2 regions of the Pelagibius sp. 7325 genome follow, and region 2 is predicted to be linked to the other one. Evidence: riboswitches for the same ligand, from Rfam matches in the RefSeq annotation. Region 2 holds a riboswitch; the other holds the start of a gene.

Region 1 (3,397 bases), on a different contig from region 2:
ACGTCTGGTTGATGATCGCCTGGGTGACGGCCAGTTGGTTCTTGGTGCGGTGCGCCAGCTCTCCCAGCATCAGGCGGATCTGGTCTTCGGCGTGGCTGCGGTCGACGGAGGCAGCCGACAGGGCCCGGGCGACCCTGTCGATCTCGGCGATCGGAGACTGGATCGGTGCGACGCGCCTGCCATCGCCGACATCCTCGGCCATCTTGGCCAGCCCGCCGATCGTCACGCGCAGCTTGCCGGCCAGGAAGACCGCGGCGGCAATGGCAATGGCGAGCAGGGCGGTACTGCCGAAGATGAGCTTTTCCCAGGTGGTGAGGATCGAGGCCTGGGCGGCAACGGTTGGGCCCCAGACCACGGCCTTCCAGCCAGAGTCCCGCAGCGGCGCGTAGCCGACGATTTCCTCCCTATCCTGCTCGTTCTGGCGGTAAGCAACCCCGCTCGTGGCGGTCAGTTGCGTGGCCAGGTCCGGGTCGAAGTGGCGCGCTTTGCCGGCATCCGCTTCCGGAGGCGTTTCGGCGCTGGAGACAACGACAGCGCCGGCGCTGTCGATCACGGCGGCGGTCCAGCCCGCCGGCAGGCCGTCGGGGTTGATCAGCCCCCGCAACTCATCGGCGTTCTTGGTGATGATCAGGGCGCCGCCGTCCGGCGTCAGGTCGTCCGGTAGCGGGATGATGACGTTGAAGACCCAGCGCTGGCTGGTGGCGCCGTAAAAGACGTCCGAGACTTGGATGGCGTCCGTCCGCAGGGCCGCCTCCAGGGCCTTCATATTCGAGGTCTTGCCAAGCGAGGTTCCGTAGGGCACCCGGGTATTCAGCAGCTGCTGACCGTCTTCGTCGACCAGAATCACGAACAGCGAGCCGTGGCGCAGTGCGGCCTGCGCGCGATTGTGGAAAGCCTCCAGGTCGTCGTTGCTCAGTTCCGGCGAGGTGACCAGGACCTGAAGCGTCGTGGTCATCTCCTGTACCGTATGGCCGACAGCCGTGGCGAGCAATTGCGCCTCGCGTTCCGTGCGGCTTTCCAGCGCCGCGCGCTCGTTCAGCTGAAGCTGCGCCAGCAGCAGTGCGGCGAAGGCGAACACCGGCAAGGTCACCGCGCAGAACATGGCGACGAGATAGAAGCCGATGGAGGCCTTGGGGACGCGCAGGACGCTCGGCCGGGCAACGCGAGCAGGGATGTCCGGGTGCCGGGCAGGATTGGCCTGCGCGGAGGTTTCGCTCATTGGGATACCAGTCGGGGGGCGTTCACAGGGCCCACAATAAGGCGTGTCGCCGGGAAAAGCACTTGCATAGATCGCCCGGACGGCCGACCCCGAGCGTTGGCGGGAGTGCTTGCAGCCGCAGCGCCCTGACCCTATTCTGCCTCCGTCTCAACGGGGTGCCCATCAAGGGCTGAGAGACCGGCGCGGCCCTGCCGCAGACCGGACAACCCGATGAACCTGACCCGGGTAATGCCGGCGGAGGGATTTGAGCGACCGGCCGACCACCAGCCCACCGTTTCTCAAAACCAGCCGCCCCATAGATACTATGGAGCGAATAATGCACCTTTCGACTTGCCTGCTTGGCGCCGCCGCGATCTGTTTCGCCGCATTGCCCGCGGGCGCCGCGGACAAGACGCTGACGGTCTACACTTACGATGCCTTCACCTCCGATTGGGGGCCGGGCCCGGCGATCAAGGAGGCCTTCGAGGGCCAGTGCGACTGCACGCTGGAGTTCGTCGCGCTCGATTCCTCCATCGGCGTCCTCAGCCGTCTGCGCCTGGAAGGCGAGAACAACAGGGCCGACGTGGTGCTGGGGCTCGATCTCAACATCCTGGCCGAGGCGAAGGAGAGCGGGCTCTTTGCCGCGCACGGCGTGACGCCGGACAATCTCCAGCTGCCCATCGCGTGGCGCGATGACACCTTCCTGCCTTTCGACTTCGGCTACTTCGCCTTCGTCTACGACACGCAAGTGCTGGCCGATCCGCCGAAGAGCCTCCGGGACTTGGTCGAGGCGCCTGACGACCTGAAGATCATCCTGGAGGACCCGCGCAGCTCGACGCCGGGCCTCGGCCTGCTGCTGTGGGTGCGCTCGGTCTACGGCGACGAGGCTCCGGCGGCCTGGGCGAAGCTCGCCAGGAAGACGCTGACCACGACCAAGGGCTGGAGCGAGGCCTACGGCCTCTTCCTCGAGGGCGAGGCGCCGATGGTGCTGAGCTACACCACCTCGCCGGCCTACCACATGATCGCCGAGAACGAGGACCGCTACCGGGCCGCCAGCTTCGCCGAGGGCCACTACATGCAGGTCGAGGTGGCGGCGATGACGCGGTCGACCGACGACCCGGAACTGGCGCAGCAGTTTCTCCGGTTCATGCTGACCCCCGGCTTCCAGTCGACGCTTCCGACGGGGCAGTGGATGTACCCGGTGATCGACCTGCCGGAGGGCCTGCCCGCCGCCTACGACAGGCTGGTGGATCCGGCAAAGCCGCTGCTGTTCCCGGCGGAGGAAGTCGCCGCAGAGCGCAAGGCCTGGGTGGAGGAATGGCTGCAGGCGGTCAGCGAATAGCGCCGCCTCCGGTTCCCTGTTTGTCATGCCCTGGTGGCTGCCCGCCGCACTCGCGCTCACCGTTGTCGCAGCGGTGGTCGGCGGTGCGCTGCTGGCGCTCGGCCTCGCCGCGCCGGGTTTCGACTTCGTCGGCAACCTCGCCGATGCCTACCTCTGGCGCGTGGTGTGGTTCACCGTTCTCCAGGCGACGCTCTCTACGCTGCTCTCGGTAGCACTGGCGGTCCCCGTGGCGCGCGCGATGGCGCGGCGGCGCTTTCCGGGCAGGGGCCTGCTGCTGCGTCTCTTCAGTCTCTCTCTGGTGATTCCCACCATCGTCGCCATCTTCGGCATTGCCGCGGTGCACGGGCGCACCGGCTGGGTGAACGACGCGCTGGCCTTCCTCGGCCTCGGGCGCGCGGACTACCTCTACGGCCTCACCGGCATCCTCATCGCGCATGTCTTCTTCAACATGCCCATCGCGGCGCGCATTCTGCTGCAGGCGGTGGAAGCGGTGCCGCCGGAGACCTGGCGCGTCGCCAGCCAGTTCGGCCTCAAGTCGCGCGATCTCTTCCGGCTTATCGAGTGGCCGGCCATGCGCACCGTGCTGCCGGGCGCCGCGGGGCTGGTCTTCATGCTGTGCTTCACCTCGTTCGCGGTGGTGCTGACGCTGGGCGGCGGACCCAAGGCGACGACGCTGGAAGTTGCCGTCTACCAGGCGCTGCGCTTCGACTTCGACCTCGGGCGCGCCGTCACGCTGGCGCTGGTGCAGCTGCTGCTGTGCAGCGTTATCGTGACGGCGGTGTTGCGGCTCGCGGTGCCCAGCACCACGGCGCTCACCGAGGGCCGGATCTACGAGCGGCCCGATACCGGCGGGCGCA
Region 2 (3,397 bases):
GCATCCGCCTCACGCCGCAGGACCGCATCCGGCTGACGGCGGTTGGCGAGGCGTTGTCGTGCCATGACGTGGCGGCGGCGCGACGGCTGGTCAGCCCCTGGATACCGGGCGAAGACCCACAGGCGCGCAACGGCTTTAGCTTTCTGATCGACCGCGCGCAGGCGCAGGCGCTGTTCGAACTGGCACGCCCCGACGTCGAGGCCGTATTGCAGCGCAAGCTGGGCCGCGAACTGCTCGCCACCCTTGCCGGATCGCGCGAACTGGTGGCGTTGTTCTCCCTGGCCTACTGCAACCCCGCGCTCATCGGCCCCAAGCTGTGCAGCGCGCTGCAGCGCGGCGCCCGGGGCGAGGCGTGGTTCGAAATCCGTTTCGGCTCCAACCGCCAACGCCACCACCGGGTGCAGGCTCGGCGTGACCAGGAAGCGGCGATGTTCGGGCTGACCAACGAGGCGACACCGAGCGCGGCGGAGCGGGACGCCCTCCTGGAGCTGCTGAGCGACCGGCAGCCGCACATCAAGCGCTACCTGGAAGAACTGGGCCTGCCGCGCGCGGAGGTGAAGCGGACGGTGGCGATCCTGTGGAATGGTGCGGGCCTGCCGACGCCCCCCTGTGCGCTGCCTGGCCCGGGGGAGGCGCCGGCCGCGGCCGGCCGCGTGCGTCCCGCCGCCGCGCAGCCGGAACTCCACGGGCCGCAGCCGTCGATCATCGGCCCGTTTCTGCTGGATTGCTGAGACTTACGGCCTTGGCCTCCGGCGGGAACAGCGCCGGCCCTGGTCATCCAATGACGATGGCGAGAGTTCGTTAACGAATTTCCGTCAGATTTCATTGAGTTAGCTGCGACGAACAGGAAGTGGATCGGATGTCGCGTGTCACCTCTGTGGGTCCGGAATCGTTTCACGACGTTTGGGGCTATTGTGCGGTCATAGGGACCCGGGAGCTCATGTGGAGCGGCTACAGGATCCCTGCGCCGGATAGCGTCGCCGATCTCGCTGACTATATGGCAGGGATAAGCCGGGGGCTGTCGCTGGAGACGCCACGCAGCCGGCGGGTCTTCGCCGACGGCGCCATCTGCTGGCTCGCCAACGAGCTGGTCGAGGTGACCTACCGCACGATCAACGAGATCGCGCGCGACACCGACGACGTGGACAGCGTCGAGCGCATGGCGACCGCGCTGTCGCAGATCGCGCAGCAGCGTTTCTTCATCGTGCGGCTGGGACGCGATCACGACCGGCAGCCTCTCACCGCCAGCGTCGAAGCCATCGATGTGACCTCGCCGGAAGATGCGCGTGACTACATCATGCACCATCCGCTCGTGCTCGCCTTGGAGGCCGAGGGCATTCGGCGCCTGCGCGCCCGCGAGCAGATGTTGGCATTGGAGCCCGAGTCCGCCCTCTTTACCTGCGAGCGGCTGCACGGCCCGGCGAACTGAGCCGCGGCCCCTTGAAAGGGCCGGCGCGACCTGTTATCTCATGACCTACCGTTGGGGTGCTCGAAAGGGCTGAGAGACGTTTGAGGCGTCAACCCAAGGAACCTGATCCGGGTAATGCCGGCGAAGGGAACGGGTCACGACATCTCCAGAAATAAGCCTGATCCGCTTTCCTTTTCCGGCCCTTTAAGAGGGGACGCGAGAGGTGGCGCAAGCACGACTGCACGTAGCCAAGGCCGGCATCGGCGGGCACGCACCGGCGATTGCCCTCACCGTTGCCGGTTCCGACAGCGGCGGCGGCGCCGGCATTCAGGCCGATCTCAAGACTTTCTCGGCGCTGGGCGTCTACGGCGCCAGCGTCATCACGGCGGTCACCGCGCAGAACACCCGCGCCGTCACCGCGGTCCACGCCATTCCCGTCGAGACCATCGCCGCGCAGCTCGACGCGGTGTTCGACGATCTCGATATCGCCGCGGTTAAAATCGGCATGCTGGGCGGACCGGAGATCATCGGCACGGTCGCCCGGAGCCTGCGCGGCTGCCGCCGGCCCATCGTGCTCGACCCGGTGATGGTCGCCAAGTCCGGCGATGCCCTGCTGCCGGAGGCTGCCGTCGCCGCACTGCGCGAGACGCTTCTGCCGCTGGCCAGTCTGCTGACACCGAACTTGCCGGAAGCGGCACGCCTGCTGGGCATCGACGAGGCGGCCACCGAAGAGGAAATGGCCGCGCAGGGACGCGCGCTGCTGGCGCTCGGCCCGCAAGCCGTGCTGATGAAGGGCGGCCACGGCAGGGGCGAGCGCTGCGTCGACCTGCTGGTGACCAGCGGTGGCGGGACGCTGCGCCTGGAAGCGCCGCGCCGCGCGACTCGCAACACCCACGGCACCGGCTGCACGCTCTCGGCCGCCATCGCGGCGGGCCTCGCCAAGGGCGCCGATCTGGCATCGGCGGTGCGCGACGCGCACGACTACCTGCAAGGTGCCATCGCCGCGGCGGACGGCCTCGCGGTCGGCTCGGGGCACGGCCCGGTGCATCACTTCCATGCGGTCTGGCATGCGGTCCGGCATGCGGTCCGGAGGTAGCGCCATGCGGGTGACGGTCATCGGCGCCGGAGTGGCCGGCCTGACCTGCGCGACAGAGCTGCTGAAGCGCGGCGCCGAGGTCACGGTGGTCGACCGCGCCTGCGACCTGGGCCCGGCGTCCTGTTCGTGGTGGGCCGGCGGCATGCTGGCACCCTGGTGCGAAGGCGAGAGCGCCGAAGACGAGGTCGTGCGCCTGGGCGAGGCGGCGGCGGACTGGTGGGCACAGCACGCCGGCGGCGTGACGCGGCGCGGCACCCTGGTGCTGGCGCCGGCCCGCGACAGCGGCGAACTGAAGCGCTTTGCCAGGCGCACGACGCAGCACGAGGCGGTGGATGCGGCAATGATCGGCGAGCTGGAACCCGACCTGGCCGGCCGTTTCCGCCAGGGCCTGTTGTTTTCCGGAGAAGCCCACCTCGATCCGCGCGCGGCAACCGCGGCGCTGGCCGAGCGTCTTGCCGCCGGCGGTGCCGTCCTGCGTTTCGGCACCGACGCCCGCCACGCCCCGCAAGGAGACGTCACCGTCGACTGCCGCGGCCTTGCCGCGCGGCCCGCGCTTCCCGAACTGCGCGGCGTGCGCGGCGAGATGCTGGTGCTGCGCTGCCGCGCGCTCGCGATCAGCCGTACCGTCCGCCTGCTGCATCCCCGCATTCCCGTCTACCTCGTGCCGCGAGGCGTAGGGATCTACATGCTGGGCGCCACGATGATCGAGAGTGCCTCGCGCTCGCCGGTCTCGGCGCGTTCGCTGATGGAACTGCTGAACGCCGCTTACGCGCTGCACCCGGCTTTCGGCGAGGCCGAGGTGATGGAGATCGGCGTCGACGCGCGGCCGGCTTTTCCTGACAACCTGCCGCGCGCCTGGCGCGACGGCGACACCGTCCATGTGAACGGACTCT

Evidence for each region. Region 2 has a riboswitch for thiamine pyrophosphate ahead of thiD (bifunctional hydroxymethylpyrimidine kinase/phosphomethylpyrimidine kinase). Riboswitches for the same ligand answer to the same signal wherever they lie in the genome.
Region 1: linked by a shared signal. The riboswitch ahead of thiB (thiamine ABC transporter substrate binding subunit) and the one ahead of thiD (bifunctional hydroxymethylpyrimidine kinase/phosphomethylpyrimidine kinase) in region 2 are both predicted to bind thiamine pyrophosphate.

What each region holds. Positions count from the first base shown of each region.
Region 1 is NZ_JBBKAH010000013.1:133,500-136,896, reverse strand. It holds gene WDC82_RS23360 (sensor histidine kinase) at 1-1,219, opposite strand, end outside; TPP riboswitch at 1,361-1,480, shown strand; gene thiB (thiamine ABC transporter substrate binding subunit) at 1,536-2,540, shown strand; gene thiP (thiamine/thiamine pyrophosphate ABC transporter permease) at 2,566-3,397, shown strand, end outside.
Region 2 is NZ_JBBKAH010000008.1:130,334-133,730, forward strand. It holds gene WDC82_RS17935 (hypothetical protein) at 1-731, shown strand, start outside; gene WDC82_RS17940 (hypothetical protein) at 998-1,429, shown strand; TPP riboswitch at 1,472-1,575, shown strand; gene thiD (bifunctional hydroxymethylpyrimidine kinase/phosphomethylpyrimidine kinase) at 1,632-2,504, shown strand; gene WDC82_RS17950 (FAD-dependent oxidoreductase) at 2,509-3,397, shown strand, end outside.